Regions from separate parts of the Paenibacillus sp. FSL L8-0638 genome, predicted to be linked through region 3. Evidence: riboswitches for the same ligand, from Rfam matches in the RefSeq annotation. Region 3 holds a riboswitch; each other region holds the start of a gene.

Region 1 (4,581 bases), 1.8 Mb from region 3:
CTCCGGAATATTTGGTGTAACGACCAGGGCCAAGGGGAGCAAGTCGTCCTTCAAAGCCTGCACCGCTTCCAGTTGCAGCAGCTCAGCGCCTCCCTTGGCAATCATCACGGGATCGACGACGACCTTTTTCCAGCCGAACTTTCGGATCTGCTCGCTCACAAGACGGATGATACCTGCATTAAACAGCATGCCAGTCTTCAGGGCATCCACTCCAAGGTCTAATCCTACAGCTTCGATCTGTTCCGCTGTTGCTTCCTGTGGCAGCGGATATACGCCGTGGACCCCTAAAGTATTCTGTACGGTAACGGCCGTAATAGCCGACATGCCGTATACGCCAAGCTCTTGAAAGGTTTTGAGATCGGCCTGAATCCCGGCCCCGCCGCCACTGTCCGAACCGGCAATCGTCAGTGCTCTGGGTACACGAGTGTCTGTCATCGCGCACCACCTGCTGTGGTTGTTCCGGCTTCACGGACAGTGACATGCCCCTCCAGCGAACCTGTATGTAGTTTGGCGAGCTCGTCGAGAAAGGCAATCTGGAAGCTTCCGGGCCCCAGTTCTGCGGTACGTGCTGCGGCTCGGGAAGCTGCTGCACCGTAAAATGCCAAGCCTGCCGTACCTGCGAGCAGCAAGTTGGGTTCAACAGCTGCAAAGGCACCTAACACAGAGGTCAGCAGGCAGCCTGCTCCGGTTACCTTCGTGAGCAGTGCGTCTCCGCCGCTAATCATTCGTGCTTCGGCCCCATCGGTGATGACGTCCTCTTTTCCAGTAATGACAACCATAGTATTGAGCGTTCGAGCAGCCCGAATTGCCAGATCGACATTGCCGCTGTCAGCACTGTCACCAGCATCTACGCCTTTAATCTCACGGGCTTCTCCAACAAGATGCGCGACTTCGGCTGCATTGCCCCGCACCAATGAGATTTTGACTTCTCTCAGGATTCGCAGTGCCGACTCAGTTCTAAAGCTCGTTGCTCCCGCACCGACCGGATCTAGCAGGACCGGGACACCGTGTGCATTTGCTGATTGTCCAGCAATGATCATGGCATCCACCAGTTCGCGGTTCAGCGTACCGATGTTTAATACGACGGCTCCCGCTATTTTTGCCATGTCTGCTACTTCCTCGGGTGCATAGGCCATCACCGGGGAGGCGCCCAATGCATACAGGCCGTTGGCCGTAAAGTTGGTGACTACCACATTGGTGATATTGTGAACGAGGGGTTTGCTATTTTGTACCTTCGTTAGGAGATCCGAATAACTTTTTTCCCATGTACTCATCATGATTATCCTCTCTATAGTTGGTGGTTCAACAGGACATTAACCGTACTTCACGCATCGAATTGACAGGCTGACTATTCCAAGACCGTTGCCTGCATCTGGACCGGCCATTCTTCCTGCTTATAAGCCATGTCCCAGAACTTATATTCCAACTGGCAGCTCAGTATAAAATGCTCAATCATCCGCTCCCGCTCAGCAGCCGTTGCGCCTTCCGCCCAAGCATCTACACGTTCTCGGAACTTGAGTGTTGTATCATTAAGCTGGTCTCCATAGAAGCCCATCCATTCATAGAACGGATGGGACTCATCCGGCTTTACTTCATCCAGTAGCCTGCGGCCAATCTGGGCATACGTCCACATACATGGCAGCAGCACAGCCAAGATCTCACCCAGGCTGCCCTCATGCGCAACCGTCAGCATGTGACGGATATAGTGATGGGCCGACGGAGCGAGTGGATATCCCTGCAACTCTTCATAGGTCACCCCTGCGACAGCACAGAAATTTTGATGCGGATGAACCTCGCTGTGGAGAATAAAAGAGATTTGTTCATTAAATACAGCCATGTCCTCCCGATTCGTGCATTTGGAGATTGCGATACCATATATCCGCATGTAGGCGTTCAAATATTCAAAGTCCTGTTTTACATAGTGAATCAGCTGTCCCCTTGTCAAACTTCCTTCAGCAATACCTCTCACAAAGGGATGCTCAAAAATCGCTTGAAAAATGCCGTCCGCCTGCCGACGGAGTTCTTGTGTAAAACTCAATTTCCCCACCTCCATTAAATTGAAGAGCAAGAAGTCCTGTAAGGATACAATTCTGGAACAACGCTAAAAAGCCGCCCCGGAAAACTGGAGCGGCTTCAACAATAGGCCCAATGCGCAAAAAAAACGCTTGAAACCTTATATATAAAGGCTCCACTTTCCTACGCTAGTGCGAACTAGATCAGGTTCAAAGGGTCCAAGATACGTTCTTGTCTCAGCCATAGTGGCTCCCCTAGTGGACTTCTATTCTTTTGACTATTACTGTACATTCGTTCATACGCTATGTCAAACATACGTCTCTCTGGTCAAAGATCAAGTGATAGAGCTGAAGTTCGCTTTCGAGGGGAAAAAAGTGCTGGAGAAGGTCAGTTCCGTCTACACGAAGGAGTTTGCGGCAGGCTTCACTGTCTAATTAATCAGCATTTATACCAAAAGAGAAATCAGAACTGGGAGTGTAACGAGCGATATGACAGCACTGATGACAAAGGAGGAGGCTGTTTCTGATTCCAGGCTTTCGAAACGGGTGGCGATCATAGCAGCGACTGCTGAACCCGGGAAGGAAACGAGCAGAACTGCCTTCACAGTATCTGCAGACGACAGACCGCACAGGTAGGCGATCAGCAGCATTAATAAAGGCTGCACAATTGTTTTTAACAATGCGATGGCAAAGGCACTTACACTAAAACTAATGTTGCGTACGCCAATGGTCACTCCGACAGCGAATAAAGCGGCCCCGGACGTAATGTCTCCGATTTGATTCAACGATTTGTTCAACAAATCCGGTGAATGGAAGCCGAACAAGGTCAAAATTACACCAATCAGTGGAACCAGCGCCAGCGGTTCTTTTAATCCATGAAGAATGGAGTCCCAGATTAACCTTCCGAGGTGACCGTTCCGTTCTTTGCCTGAATTCCGGCTGGCTACGGTAGCTATAATAGTAGCCGCCGGGTCAAGGACGGCATTGACTACAATTCCCGTGAGCGCAATCGGAATGGCGACAGCAGAGGAACCGTAGATGGCTCCAAGCACCGGAATACCCATAAAAGCAAAGGTAGGCTGTGCTGAGTTCAAAGCAAACATAGCGGCATCCTTCACTGACTGCTTCCCCGCAAAGCGGGACAGTAGAAGGAGAACGGCAAAAAAGCCGACAATGCCAATGAACAGTGCCAGCAGGAATGGCCATTGCTCGATGAGTGCTTTCCTGTCCGTTGTCGTGATACCGATGAATAGATGCGCAGGCAGTGCAAATTTGGTAACGAGCGCATTTAAGGCCTTGGAGGAAGAGGCATCAAAGCTTTTGTAATGCCCCGCTAACCACCCTAAAATAATTACGAAAAAAATCGGCACCAAAATATACAAGATATGTCCGACACTCATAGATCGATTCTCCTTGCTTAAACTGACGTATTCTGCCTGTCTGAACAAGGCAATATTCTTCCCTAAACGGTGCATTAGTGAGGATGATGAATTACACTTTCTACTGCTTTGACCTTCGTATATTCCGGTTTCCACATTGCATCTCGTATAGCTTGTTCCACATTTGAAATGTGTGCTTGGGCTACCTGATCCTGAATCGCAGCTTTCGCAACCGCAACAGCAACAGCGTACGAAACATCACGTAATTTTCGGATATGAGGGAGCAGCGCACCGCCAGGCTTATTCGAATCCACGCCATTGGCAACGGCATCTGCTGCGGCTGAAAACATCGCAGGGGTAATCCTTTTGGCTTTAACTACGATCGCACCCAGACCTAGTCCCGGGAAAACAAAGGCATTGTTCGCCTGTCCAATTTCAAATTCAGTACCGTTATAGGTGACGGGCTCAAAAGGACTTCCGGTAGCGATCAATGCTTTGCCATCGGTCCACCGGATTAAATCCTCGGGTACCGCTTCGGCAAGGTTTGTAGGATTGGACATGGGCATGATGATCGGGCGTTCTACATGCTTGGCCATTTCCTTGATAATCTCTTCTGAAAAGGCACCGGCTACACCGGAAGTTCCGATCAATAGAGTAGGCTTCACCTGACGGATGACCTCCAGCAGTGGTATTTTTCCGTCATCCGACCGCGTCCATGAGCTGACCTCTTCTTTTTTACGTACATACGGTTTCTGATAATCCAGGACATCTTCCATATCGTCCGTTAACAGCCCGCGGTAATCAAAAGCCCAAAATGGCTTGAATGAATCCTCCTCCAAAAGACCATCCGCGATCATGGCTCCCCGAATTTGGTCAGCGTTGCCGATTCCTGCTGCCCCCGGGCCAAAGACAACTACTTTTTGCTCACGCAGCGGAATCTTGGTGACACCTACCGCCGAAAGAATCGCAGCCAAGGTTACCGCTCCTGTGCCTTGTATATCATCGTTGAAGGTGAGAATGCTTTGCCCATATTTTCTTATAATATGGCGGGCATTTACGCTACCCACATCTTCCCAATGTAAAAGCGCCTTCGGGAATTGAGCTGACGTTTTGCTGATAAAAGTATCAATAAACTGGTTATAGGCTTCTCCGCGAACCCGTTTGTGGCGGTTTCCGATGTACAGCGGATC
Region 2 (4,581 bases), 360 kb from region 3:
ACATTTTTTCATATATGCTCTAATCCTCTCTCTAACATTTCAAAGGATGAATCGCCAGATCGATTGGCTGACTCTTGTTGTCAAAATACGCTGACAACCAGTTCATGGTATCTACTACCAAACATAAAGTCAATACAACTTTGACACTTTAATTCGCCACCAGACTGCCTCAATCCTGACTTGAGGATTCCGCAAAATCCTCCTTTTACAAGGTTATTCGACAAAAAAACACAATCCCGACTACTAAACTAAGAAAACGGGCCTCAAGCCCTTGTTTTAGACCTAGGCACATTTTCCCCTAAAACGACCATCCTCCTAATCGGCATTTTGGACACATATGACCATCTTCCTGTTTTATGTCAAAAGCGTTTTACTTTGAAAAAATGTGGGTATAATGATTGAAACATAACCAAGCAACCTACATAGCATTACGACATCAAGTACATACAAATAGTCCTATACAGACGTCCAAAGCAACTCAATCTGAATTTGACAATATGGAATTGGAGGAATGATCTACATGAATACAATGAACTTAACCGTCCACACCCTGATGCCCTTTCACCACCAATACCAACGTGCCAACGCGGTGAGTATGCAGAAGAAAGAAGATAGCTCGGAGAAGAAGCTCAGCTTTCAGGACATTTTGAATGAAAAAATGGGTAAAAAATAAGGCGCCGTTTATCCGGTTGCATGACTAGCTTTACATAAGCCAAAAAGCCGTAGTTTCCTACATCGACTGTAGAGAACCACGGCTTTTTTTGATTCATGCGTTCCTAAACTCACACATTCGTTTTACTGACCGCCATCCCGATACTGCTCTGCCTTCTCACGCATCCCAGCGGCTACTGCTTCTTCGGTGTTCAGCCCCTTATCCGCTGCATAGGCGCGAATGTCCTGTGTGATGCGCATACTACAAAATTTGGGGCCGCACATCGAGCAAAAATGTGCTTCCTTGGCTCCCTCTGCCGGTAGCGTTTCATCATGGTAGGACAAGGCCCGCTCGGGATCAAGCGACAGATTGAACTGATCCCGCCAGCGGAACTCAAAGCGTGCCTTGGACAAAGCATCATCCCGCTGCTGCGCCCGTGGATGACCTTTCGCCAGATCGGCAGCATGTGCCGCAATTTTGTAGGTAATGACACCCTCGCGGACATCATCCTTATTCGGCAGACCCAAATGCTCCTTAGGCGTAACATAGCACAGCATGGACGTCCCGAACCAACCGATCATCGCCGCCCCGATGGCTGAGGTAATATGATCATATCCGGGGGCAATATCCGTCGTGAGCGGTCCCAAGGTATAGAAAGGAGCTTCCTTACAAATCTCCATTTGCAAATCCACATTTTCTTTGATTTTATGCATAGGGACATGTCCCGGCCCTTCAATCATGACCTGAACATCATGCTTCCATGCGATTTGCGTTAGCTCGCCCAACGTTTCCAGCTCTGCAAACTGTGCTTCATCATTCGCATCATAGATACTACCTGGACGTAGACCATCCCCGAGAGAAAAGGCCACATCATAGGCTTTCATAATTTCGCAGATTTCTTCAAAATGTGTATACAAAAAATTCTCCTGATGGTGCGCAAGGCACCAGGCTGCCATGATCGACCCGCCACGGGACACAATTCCCGTCATTCTATTCGCGGTCATCGGTATATACCGCAGTAATACACCCGCATGAATTGTAAAATAGTCCACTCCCTGCTCCGCCTGCTCAATCAGCGTATCGCGATACAACTCCCACGTCAGCGCTTCTGCTTCGCCGTTCACCTTTTCAAGTGCCTGATACAGCGGCACAGTCCCAATCGGTACAGGAGAATTCCGAATAATCCATTCACGTGTGGTATGGATATTACGGCCTGTGGACAGGTCCATAACTGTATCCGAACCCCAACGCACAGCCCAGGTCATTTTCTCCACTTCCTCCTCGATCGAGGAGGTAACCGCAGAATTACCAATGTTCGCATTGATCTTCACGTGAAAATGACGCCCAATGACCATCGGCTCACTTTCCGGGTGATTGATATTCGAAGGCAAAATGGCTCGTCCAGCAGCCAACTCCTGCCGTACAAACTCAGGCTCCACCCCTTCGCGGATGGCCGCAAATTCCATTTCGGGCGTAATGATCCCTTGTCGTGCATAATGCATTTGTGTCACTGTACGCCCTTGCGTAGCACGAAGCGGACGGTTGGTCACGCCGGGAAATTCCACCGTCTCCCGTTTGGAACCAGGTTTCAGTCCATTATCCTCCGGCTGGACGGCGCGTCCCTCGTAAGCCTCCACATCGCCCCGTTCCAGTGCCCAAGCTCGCCGTAGTGGAGGCAGACCCTGACGGATATCGACCTGATAGGCTTCGTCAGTCATGGGACCGCTTGTATCGTACACACGCAATGGCTCATGATGCTCTGTACCCTGTGGCGTATGTGTAGGATGGAGAGCAATTTCGCGCTCTGGCACGGCAATATCCGGCCGCGAGCCTTGAATATATACCTTACGGCTCCCTGGAAAGGGCGTTACCCCACTTGATTGCTTCCCGTTTGTTCTCTCTACCTCAACTTCCCTTGTTCCTGCCAACCTTACTTCTGCTGATTTCAATTCTGTTCCTTTTGTTCCTTCTACTTCTGTCGGCTTCATTGTCCATTCCTCCCGTTTCGATGAAATGACACACCGATCCGGAACCATTCCCAGGGTGGCACTGATCTATGCAAAAAAGCCGGTTCCCCAGGGAACCGGCTAATCTAACGAGGCAGCTATCCAAACCGTGCACATGTGGAATAATCCTATTCCAATGCGTCACCGTAGACAGCAGCTGCGTATACATTTCAATGGCCGATTACTTCCCTACGCTGGTATGATCCAGATCAGGTGCAAAGGGTCCGGAATCTTACACGATTCCATCTCAGCCCGGCATTACAGGCTCCCCCAGTAACTGCAATACTTCTATTCACATGAGGCGGACATAGCAGACATCTCGCCATCCTTATCAGACTACTTCAAATTTATGGCTTTGGCAACCCTTCTAGGTTCCATTTAGCAAGAAGACGCTCCTCATCAAATCACTTTGCTTGCTTCAACTGCATTCATTCTTGTTACGGAAGCATAAGCCCCATTTCCTTCGCCGCTTCGATCAAAATCGGAGCAAAGTCATGTAGCGTCTCGGGTGCAAGCCGACTGACCGGACCGGATACAGATAAAGCCGCAGTGACCTGTCCCTTCCGGTTCACAATTGGTGCTGCCACAGCAGCGGCTCCTGGCTCCCGTTCTTCATAGCTGGTCGCATAGCCCTTCTCGCGAATGTCCTGCAGCTGGGCTTTATAGACCTCCGCATCTACCGAGGGCGGCCATTCATTCCCGCTTAGCAGGGCTTTCAGCTCCTGCGCCGGCATAAAGGCAGCCAGCACCTTACTGGAGGCTCCTACAGCCAGCGGCATACGCGCACCCACAGGCGCAACCCTGCGGATCGCCTGATTGCTCTGCACGGCTTGTATGCGAATACGCATGCTGCCGTCCCGTAAGTACAAGCTGACCGTTTCGCCCAGACGGTCACGCAGTCCTTCCATTGCAGGCTGTAACAACACCGCCGGCTCGTCACTTTGGGACAAATGTGTGGATAGCTCCCAAATTCGGAAGCCAAGTCGATATTTTTCCGTTTCGGCATTCCGAACGACAAAGCCCCGATCCTCCAACGTAGTCAGCAGCCGATGAACCGTGCTTTTATGTAGACCAATTTTGGAGGCAATCTCCGTTAGGCCAAGATCCGAATCTGCGGTAAAACACAACAATATATCAAGTGCACGCTCTACAGCGCGAACGGTTAATTTACGGTCTTCCATTCGTGAACCGCTCCTCTTGTATCCATATTCGTTTCACACTATGAAACATGGTTACATAAATTATATAGAATAGTCGCGGCTACTGTAAACCGATGTTTTTGTGACAACCATATTACAGAACGAGAACAAACATCGACAATTCTTTGCATCATTTTTACTTTTCCGGTTCAGGCGTTGACTTTGGATAACCCCCATCATACGATAATAGGTATCTATACGGATATACACTATCATTTTCAAGTGGAATTATACCTAAATTCTATGAAACGAAGATCAATTTTATATAAGGAGGCTCTTACATGATTTCTACATCCCAGCGCAACTCTCAGCTACAGACCGCTGTCCAGGAGCCGTCCACCCCACTCTTTAATCCCCGTCTGCTGCGGTTCAAGCACGTTGTGATTGCTCTGCTGCTATCGGTCGTCTTTTTTCTGCTGTTTTGTTTTATTGCCTTGCATGCTTACATCGCATGGGTACTTACGAATCCTACCGTCGCGCCGCTGTACTCTAATCCGATGCAGGCCAAAAACATGCCTTATGAGGAAGTCAGCTTTCCTGCCAAGGATGGTAGCCGCATAGTACAAGGCTGGTATATCCCGGCGGATCAATCGCGGAAAACGATTATTTTCAGCCATGGTTATGGAGCTAACCGCGAAGAAAGCTGGATTCCCATGTATGATCTGGCGCATTATGCCCACAGTTTGAACTTTAATGTGGTCATGTTCGATTATGGATTCGCGTC
Region 3 (4,581 bases):
TGAGAAAAGGAATGGTATGAAGAAAGATGGCGATCAACAGTCCCGTTGCTGTCCCTATAGCGAATCCCGCAAGTGTCAGGCGAATTGTAGCCCATGTATGGGCACCAAGCAGCGCCGTCTGGGCTATGCCCTCGTGTACGATGAGGGATGGAGCTGGCAGTAGCCAGGATTCAACATGCAAATAGGAAACCGCCCCCTGCCAGGCCGCTAAAAAGAAGAGGACCGCCACAAGGGGCGGCCATACGCTTTTCCACCAGGATGCGTTCTTGCCTTTCGGATTCATGGGCGATATTTCTCGGTCAGCTTGTTCATGCTGATGCCTTGTGGGTTATGTGCGATTTTGATCTGTGAAATGACGCTGGGACTGCCCGCTTCCGTCAAAGCCTCATGCATTTCTTTAACCACTTTCAGCAACTCGTCGAGCTCGCCCTCCATGGTCGTATCCAATGGGTTCACCTGATGTTTGATACCGGAGCGCTGAATGACCTCAATCGCCTTATCTACATACGGGTAAGAGTCCTCGTTATTAGGAGTTTTAGGGATTACTTGAATACTGAGCAGTGTATTAGCCATGCAAATTCACCTGTCCTTCATTTGGAGTGTTTTAGAAAAATAGGGTGGTTTAAGGCGTTTGAGACCGCTCCGCGTTTCATTTGGTCTTACGATCGCTGTTGCAGGGGGATTCTTGGATTATTTAAGTTTTCAAAGGTAAGAATTCCCCTGCAAAGGCGAACGCTCCGCTTCTCCAGATTTCAAATGAACCGCTACGCTGCTGCCCGCCTTAAAAGCACCCTATTTTTAAAGCTGGTTTGTGCGGCATTTTTAACACACAAACGTACCTACTTAGCGCTTAGATAATATGAAACTAAAGAATAAACCAAGTGGAACGAGAACGAAGTGGGCGGAATGGTGCTGTACAAGCGTTAGCATTCGCCTTTGTAACCAGATTTCAACCTCTGGATATTCATAAAAGAAATCTGGATATAACAGCGATGGGAAGCATCATCCGACTGCGTAGTGGCGCTTCGTTCACTTCTCTAGTTCAGTCTTATTTAGCGTTTTAACAACATAATCAACGCTTGGGCAAGAAGTCGTTTGTGAAGGCCTTATCGACTTCCAAAGGCTTGCTGAGCAGCTTGCGTTCGTACATCCAGTCCGAATAGTTTTGCCATACCTCCGCTTTTTGCACGCCCCATTGCGCGGCATCATCCTGATAACGTGGGCTTAGCCATTTTTGGCTGGCAAGTACCAGTTTTTTATCCAGCTCCGGTACAGCTTTGCTTAAGATGTCCGCGGCTTCTTCCGGATGGGCGATAGTGTATTCATAGCCTTGGGCGGTAGCGTCCATGAACGCTTTAACCAGCTCGGGATCATTTTTTATCGTCTGTTCGTTGCTCACAATTACAGGCGTATAGTAATCGAGGCTTTTGGAATAATCTTTTACATACAGCATATCCAATGGCTCACCTCGAAGTTGGGCCTCGATTCCGGTCCATGCGTAGAAAATCCAGGCAAAGTCGATATCCCGCTTCACGGCTGTAAAATAGTCTGCATTACCCATGTTGACGATCTTCACTTTGCTCACATCGCCTTTGTCTGAATCCATGATGGATTTCATGACCGCTTCTTCTACGGGAGAGCCCCAACCGCCGTATTTTTTACCTTCAAAATCTTTCGGGCTTTTAATTCCGCGATCTACCGGGGCTGCGAAGCCTGAGGTATTATGCTGAATCACCGCAGCGATGGATACAAGCGGCACGCCTTGCGTGCGGGCCTGTGTGACGCCTTCTTGGTAGCTGATACCAAAAGGTGCAGCATTAGAAGCAACCATTTGATCGGCTCCGCCTGAACCAGGTTGAACAATTTGGACATTCAAACCTGCTTTTTCGTAAAATCCTTTGTCCTTGGCGACATAGAGTCCCGTATGATTCGTATTGGGTGTCCAGTCGAGCACGATTTTAACATCTTTGAGCCCCTTTGCCGGAGTAGACGTTTGAGTGTCGGTAGCGGAAGCCGCTTCTTGGGATGTAGGGGGACTTCCACCGCAAGCGGTCAGGGTCAGGGCCATGAGCCACAGACTGATCAGTCCCAGGCTTAATATTTTCATGCGCTTCATCGTTAGTGTTCTCTCCTTTTGATTACCCGGTATCCATCCAATCAGACAGCTTAAGTTTCCCACTTTCATAAAAATAACATCTGCCGGACGCGATCTTTCCAACAACTTAATCCTCAACAAAAAAAGCGTCCCGAGTTTCCGGGACGCTTGCGCTTGTATATACCAAAGTAAGGGATGGTCCTATGTAAAAAAGGCACATCTTGCTTAAGCATTCCTACGCTGGCATTACCCAGATCAGGTTGTAAGGGTCAGTGTCTTGGGACACACTCTCAGCCGGCCGATTCCAGCACCCCTGGCATTGTATGGTTTAATGGGTTCATTTATTCGGGTTTACTACGACGATTATATGCTTTGAATGCAGGTCTGTCCAGCATGAAGGGAGAGATGACGGTTCATTTGCCGAACGACAGGGTACACTTTTACTGTGAGCTTTGATCTGAAAATGAGTATGAATCAATCCGATTCGATCCGGTCATGTTATTTTCAGAACAGCAGCGCAGGTAGGTTCAGATGGGCTGGTGCCCAATGGCATGGCCGTAGAGAATTCTAATTCGTGAAAAGGAGTTGTTGTACTGTGGGTAAAACGGAAACATTGGATCGCAACCAACTGGAACAAGCCATTGTGAAGGCTTTGGATAACAACAAATTTTGTTCGTTAGGTACGGTAGAGGGTGGCAAACCGAAAGTACGCTATATGGCCCTTTTTAACGATGGAATGAACATTCATCTGGCGACAGATCGCAAAACGCATAAAGTGGATGAGCTAAAGGACAATCCGAATGCTTACCTGCTGCTGGGTTATGAGGTTGGCGGTACGAAGGAAGTTGTAGAAGTGGAGGCTACCGTCCAGATTACAGCTGATGAGGGGCTGCGCAAACAAGTGTGGAACGATTCCTTGAAGGAATGGTTCTCCGGACCGGATGATCCCGATTATGTCATTCTGGACGTGAATCCGACTCGCATTGAGTATGTGGGTCAGCAAACGGAGCGCCAGGTGTGGAAGAAATAATACGAATATAAATGGATAGACCAGTGAATCTCCGAGTTTTTATTAGGAGGTTTGCTGGTTTTTTTATGTTTGAGAAAATTAATTATTTTTTCATAAATAATTTTAAGTAAATGACTACTCTTTTGTCTGGCGTTGGATTAAAATAGAAATGGTGGGTTCAAGGCTTACATATATGTGCAAAAGTATGTATATGAGGCATACACCTTAATGAGGAGGGGTATATTTTGTTATTACGTAAAAATTGGTTTAAAGGGTTTACAGCAGCAGTTGTAGCTTGTAGCATGCTGGTGTTTTCAGCCGTTCCATCCTGGGCAGCTAGTGATTCTCGTGATAGCGCTACGGTGAATTTGCGGATCATGGAAACAACGGATATCCATGCGTCCCTGATGAACTACGATTACTATTCGGACAAAGAAACCAACGAGTATGGCTTGGTTAGTACAGCTAGCTTGATCCAGAAGGCACGTAGTGAAACAAGAAACAGTATGCTGTTCGATAATGGTGATTTGCTGCAGGGCAACCCATTAGGCGATTATATGGCCCGCAACAAAACCTTTGAGAAAGAAGGCGGTGTCCATCCGGTCTACAAGATGATGAACCTGATGGGCTATGATGCAGCTACAGTGGGCAACCATGAATTCAACTACGGTCTCGACTTTCTGGACAAATCGCTCAAGGGAGCTGATTTTCCTTATGTAAATGCGAACGTTTATGTTGATAAAGGGGGCCAAGCTACTAAAAATTATTTTACCCCTTATCAGATTCTTGATAAAACAGTAACGGACGAGAAGGGCGAAGAGCATACACTCAGAGTGGGTGTGATCGGTCTGGTCACACCTCAAATTATGCAGTGGGATGAAGCCAATTTGAAGGATAAAGTCGTTACGAAGGATATTGTGGAAACGGCGAAAAAGTTTATTCCTCAAATGAAGACGGAAGGTGCTGACATTATTGTCGTGCTTGCGCATACCGGTTATGAGGATGTGCCACAAACGCCACTGATGGAGAATGCCGTTAAGTATTTGAGCCAGGTGGACGGAATTAACGCTATTCTGTTTGGGCATGCTCATAAATCTTTCCCTGGCCCTGATTTTAAAGATATGAAGGGTGTAGATCTGGATAAGGGAACCATTAATGGCGTACCGGCCGTGGAAGCTTCCTCATGGGGCAAGGATCTGGGTATCATTGACCTGAGCCTAGAAAAGAAAAATCGCGAGTGGAACGTGACTAACTCTCAATCTCAAGTGCGTCCGGTTGTGAGCACCACTAATCAGACTGTGCAGTTTATCCCTGAATTTAAACTGATTGATGCGGTCAAAGAAGAGCATCAAGGAACGCTGGATTATATTCGCCAGCCTGTAGGAACAACGACGGCGCCAATTACCAGCTATTTTGCATTAGTGCAGGACGACCCTTCCATTCAAATTGTGACGAATGCACAGAAATGGTATGTTCA
Region 4 (4,581 bases), 2.7 Mb from region 3:
CTGGAAAATTGCTTAAGGATGAGGGTAAAGTGGAATGGACTCCACGTGTGCGTTACGGCTATCTGGATCAGCATACCAAGCTGACACCGGGCAAAACGGTACGTGATGTATTGAAGGATGCTTTTCTTCCTTTGTTGGAATTGGAAAAGGAAATGATGCAGATTACTGACAAAATGGGGGATGCTTCTCCTGATGAGTTGGAAGTGTTGCTGGAACAGATGGGTGAAATTCAGGAGCAACTGGATATGGGGGATTTTTACCTCATTGATGTAAAGGTTGAAGAGATGGCGAATGGACTAGGTCTGTCGGCCATAGGACTGGATCGGGATGTATCCGCACTTAGCGGCGGGCAACGGACAAAAGTTCTTCTTGCTAAGTTGCTGTTGGAAAAGCCGAACGTCCTGTTGCTGGATGAACCTACCAACTATTTGGATGTAGAGCATATTGAATGGCTTACGCGCTATTTGAAGGATTATCCTTATGCTTTTATTCTTATTTCACATGATACTGAATTTATGAACCAGGTCGTTAATGTTATTTACCATCTTGAATTTGCCAAGATGACCCGTTATTCAGCTAATTATGAAAAGTTTCTCGAAATGGCGGATCTGAACAAAGCCCAACATATTGATGCTTATGAGAAGCAACAGGATTTTATTAAGAAACAGGAAGATTTTATTCAGCGTAATAAAGCGCGTGCCTCTACATCAGGCCGAGCAAAGAGCCGTGAAAAGCAGCTTGATCGGATCGAACGTATTGATAAGCCTGAAGAAGCCGCAAAACCAACCTTTCAATTCAAAGAGGCACGTGCAAGCGGAAAGACGGTATTTGAGGGTATTGATTTTGAGATTGGTTATACACATGCCCTTTTGCCTAAAATGTCCATGACGATTGAACGTGGCGAAAAGATTGCAATTGTCGGCTACAATGGTGTCGGTAAATCGACATTGCTCAAAACCATATTGGGAAAAATTCCGCCAATCAGTGGAAAAACCTATCAAGGTGATTTTTTGCAGCCCGCTTATTTTGAGCAGGAAGTAAAGGCCGAGAAAATTACACCGATTGACGATGTGTGGAATGAATTTCCGCATTTGAACCAGCATGAAGTACGAGCGCATTTGGCGCGTTGCGGTTTGAAAAATGAGCATATCACGCGTCCGCTATCTGCGCTCAGTGGTGGAGAACAGGCTAAAGTCCGTCTTTGCAAACTGTTAATGCGTGAAAGCAACTGGGTACTGTTCGATGAGCCTACCAACCACTTGGATGTTAAAGCAAAGGATGAGCTGAAACGTGCCTTGAAGGAATACAAAGGGACCGTATTGCTTGTATCTCACGAACCGGACTTTTACGAGGATTGGGTAACCAAAACGTGGAATGTGGAAGAGTGGTCAAGTAAAGTTAACTAAAATCAGCTAAATCCAGTTCCAGCAAATTTCACACGAAGTGGGGTTTGCAGAATTAGAAAAATATGCTAAGCTATCTTTAGCTTATACAATAAAATAGTCACACTAGGGGAGCCGCCCATGCGGCTGAGACGGAATAAATGGATTTCGGACCCTTTGCACCTGATCTGGGTTATGCCAGCGTAGGGAAGTGAGCGCCGTACAAACAAGGCAACACCTTCTTTATTTTTGTTTGTGCGTGGGACGATACACGTATACGGATATCATGGTCCGTTCGATTATTGGACGTTCGTTAAACCACTTCCTTGGGGAAGTGGTTTTTTTGCGTTTCGTTCATTTTAAGTAGTTCGAGCTTCCGTAGACGATTCACATATAATCCCCTTTCATTCCTGCTGGTAGACGTGGCTGGCTAAGCTTAGATCCTTTAGTCCAATGTGAGGTGAAGACAAAATCGAATTACACGCAATTTCGATGGAAAAGGGCACTTTTGCACAAGCCGCCCAAGTGGCTGCTGTGATTTGTCCGTATGTTCATTATGTACACGCACGTTTAAAACAGAATGGTGCCTCTGCATTGCTTTCTTTGACTCGCAGCCTGGTGGAGCAGGAAGTTCCTTTGCAACAAATTGTAGTAAATGATCGTGTGGATGTAGCTTTACTTACTTTGGTCGGAGCCGTTCAATTACCAGCTAATGGATTACCTGTTGTGGATGTGAAAAGCCTACTTCCAAAGGGTACACGCTGTGGAGTGTCTGTACATTCCGTGGAGGAGATGCAAATTGCTGAGCGGGCAGGAGCGGACTATGTACTTTATGGTCACGTATATGAGACCCATTGTAAGCCCGGTATTGTACCGCGGGGTTTAGCTCAGCTTGAACATATTTGCAGGTTGTCGAACATTCCGGTGATTGCGTTAGGCGGCATACAACCGCATCATATCCCGGAGCTTTATAGGGCCGGAGCAAGCGGAATTGCAGTGATGTCTGGTATATGGGAGGCTGAGTCGCCCGTTGCAGCTGCAATGGAGTATAGGCGAATGGCAGACCTTGTAGTTCACAGCCTGTAGCGAGAAAACGAGAGTAGAGGCAAGCTGAAAGCAGAAGGGTTTATGGAGAGGAGATACGGAACAAATGCTAAAGATACACACAGAGGAAAGAGTGATAGGACACGCTGAATGCTTGGTCATAGGTGGAGGTGTCATCGGCAGTTCCATTGCTTATCATGTGGCCAAAGAGGGAAGAAGTACGATTATGCTGGAACGATTGATCCCGGGTGAGGGAGCCTCAGGAGCAGCGGTTGGAATGCTGGCAGCGGAAAGTGAAGAGTTCACCGACTCTGAGCTATCACGATTTGCTCGCATAAGTCGAGATGCATTCCCTGAGCTTGTCTGTGATCTAGAGCGTTTGTCAGGTATTTCGGTGGAATTCCGTACTGAAGGGTTTGTGACCCCTTTCCGTACGGAGACTGAAGGCCAAAAACGCTGGAAAGCTGCAAAAACGCGAGAGGGTGATTGTCCTATCTGGTGGGATGCGAAAGAATTGGCCCGACGAATTCCAGGTTTGGATGAACAAGCGATCGGGGCAATATATCGTTCAAAGGAGACACAAGTGGCTCCTGTCCAGCTTTGCCGTGCTTATGCAGGTGCTGCTGCGGTGCTGGGAGCAACGGTATGGTCTGGTACACAGGCAGAGCAACTGGTCATACAGGATGGTCGAATTTGCGGTGTCCGCACAGATAGTGGTTTTTTTTCCTGCGATCAGGTCATTATTGCCGGAGGCTTGGATAGCATGAAATTGCTAGCGCAGGTTGGGTTTGAATATCCACTTTATCCGGTCAAGGGCGAAGCGGTAGCGGTCTCCTTGAAGGATCACCCGTTAGAATACACCATTTACGCTGATGATATTTACCTAGTGCCTAAACAGAATAACGAGCTTTGGATTGGGGCAACGAGCCTTCCGCATCAATATGACGAAGAGGTGACCGTAGGAGGCTTGGAAGGGTTGCTGGCACGTGCCTCTGCCTGGCTGCCGCGCGTCCGTGAAGCTTCTTTTAAACGCGCTTGGGCGGGCTTACGTCCGCAGGCTGTATCAGGTCATCCTTTTATAGGCATTGTTCCTGGGGTCGAGGGCGTATATGCTGCAGTCGGGCATTATCGCAACGGTGTCCTGCTGAGTGATGCTACCGGGCGTGCGATGGCAGCTATGCTTAATGGGGCTTGTGCAGCAGAACTTGGGATAAGTAGTTTTTCTTCTGAGCTCCTCAAGGAGAAAAGCTTATGAAGCTGACGATTAACGGCCAGAGCCTGACCTTTTCTAATCGAATCACTCATGTGGATCAATTGCTATATGAGCTTGATGTAAAGGTGAAAACCGTAGTGGTGGAGCTGAATCGGCATATATTGACCCGTGAAGATCATGATGAAGCGGTACTGAAAGATGGAGATTGCCTAGAGATCGTACATTTTGTGGGAGGCGGTTGATTATGTTAACCATTGGAAAAGCATCTTTTACCTCGAGGTTGTTGTTGGGAACAGGAAAATTCTCTGATCTGGATATCCAATCCCAAGCCGTAGAGGCTGCTGAGACGGAAATATTGACGTTTGCTGTACGGAGATTGAACTTGGAGGAACGGGACAAGCAGCATTTTCTCGATATGCTGGATTTGACCCGGTATACACTTCTTCCCAATACAGCTGGGGCTACAACAGCAGAGGAGGCGATTCGTATTGCCAAATTGGCAAAAGCCTCCGGCCTGTGCGATATGATTAAGGTGGAAGTCATTGGGGATAGCAAGACACTGCTGCCGGACCCATTTGAAACGTTGAAAGCTAGTGAAAAGCTGTTAGAAGAAGGCTTTATCGTGCTGCCCTACATATCGGACGATGTGATTCTAGCAAAGAGGCTACAAGAGCTTGGAGTACATGCCGTTATGCCTGGAGCTTCACCGATTGGTACAGGACATGGTTTGCTTAATCCGTTTTCATTAGGTCTAATTATTGAACAGGCGGAGGTTCCGGTTATTGTCGATGCGGGTATTCGCTCACCCGGTGACGCGGCCATGGCGATGCAGTTAGGGGCAGATGCTGTTTTGTTGAATACAGCCGTATCAGGAGCGAAGGACCCGGTAAAAATGGCCGAGGCCATGAAACTGGCTGTTCGTGCTGGAAGATATGGTTTTGA

What was found. A riboswitch is a leader RNA that binds a small molecule or an ion and turns the genes downstream of it on or off. The one in region 3 is predicted to bind thiamine pyrophosphate.
Region 1: linked by a shared signal. The riboswitch ahead of tenA (thiaminase II) and the one ahead of MKY35_RS02105 (ABC transporter substrate-binding protein) in region 3 are both predicted to bind thiamine pyrophosphate.
Region 2: linked by a shared signal. The riboswitch ahead of thiC (phosphomethylpyrimidine synthase ThiC) and the one ahead of MKY35_RS02105 (ABC transporter substrate-binding protein) in region 3 are both predicted to bind thiamine pyrophosphate.
Region 4: linked by a shared signal. The riboswitch ahead of MKY35_RS13685 (thiamine phosphate synthase) and the one ahead of MKY35_RS02105 (ABC transporter substrate-binding protein) in region 3 are both predicted to bind thiamine pyrophosphate.

The regions. Positions count from the first base shown of each region.
Region 1 covers NZ_CP151960.1:4,585,741-4,590,321, reverse strand. Annotated here, with positions in the region: gene thiD (bifunctional hydroxymethylpyrimidine kinase/phosphomethylpyrimidine kinase) at 1-435, opposite strand, end outside; gene thiM (hydroxyethylthiazole kinase) at 432-1,274, opposite strand; gene tenA (thiaminase II) at 1,349-2,038, opposite strand; TPP riboswitch at 2,177-2,279, opposite strand; gene MKY35_RS20275 (AEC family transporter) at 2,459-3,412, opposite strand; gene MKY35_RS20270 (NAD-dependent malic enzyme) at 3,487-4,581, opposite strand, start outside.
Region 2 covers NZ_CP151960.1:833,644-838,224, reverse strand. Annotated here, with positions in the region: gene MKY35_RS03745 (YitT family protein) at 1-12, opposite strand, end outside; gene MKY35_RS03740 (hypothetical protein) at 521-673, shown strand; gene thiC (phosphomethylpyrimidine synthase ThiC) at 796-2,640, opposite strand; TPP riboswitch at 2,828-2,940, opposite strand; gene MKY35_RS03730 (IclR family transcriptional regulator) at 3,096-3,839, opposite strand; gene MKY35_RS03725 (alpha/beta hydrolase) at 4,139-4,581, shown strand, end outside.
Region 3 covers NZ_CP151960.1:472,214-476,794, forward strand. Annotated here, with positions in the region: gene MKY35_RS02090 (ABC transporter permease) at 1-283, opposite strand, end outside; gene MKY35_RS02095 (MTH1187 family thiamine-binding protein) at 280-573, opposite strand; gene MKY35_RS02100 (hypothetical protein) at 882-1,064, shown strand; gene MKY35_RS02105 (ABC transporter substrate-binding protein) at 1,073-2,116, opposite strand; TPP riboswitch at 2,311-2,420, opposite strand; gene MKY35_RS02110 (pyridoxamine 5'-phosphate oxidase family protein) at 2,691-3,125, shown strand; gene MKY35_RS02115 (bifunctional 2',3'-cyclic-nucleotide 2'-phosphodiesterase/3'-nucleotidase) at 3,350-4,581, shown strand, end outside.
Region 4 covers NZ_CP151960.1:3,150,510-3,155,090, reverse strand. Annotated here, with positions in the region: gene MKY35_RS13690 (ABC-F family ATP-binding cassette domain-containing protein) at 1-1,406, shown strand, start outside; TPP riboswitch at 1,501-1,609, shown strand; gene MKY35_RS13685 (thiamine phosphate synthase) at 1,875-2,468, shown strand; gene thiO (glycine oxidase ThiO) at 2,533-3,681, shown strand; gene thiS (sulfur carrier protein ThiS) at 3,678-3,881, shown strand; gene MKY35_RS13670 (thiazole synthase) at 3,884-4,581, shown strand, end outside.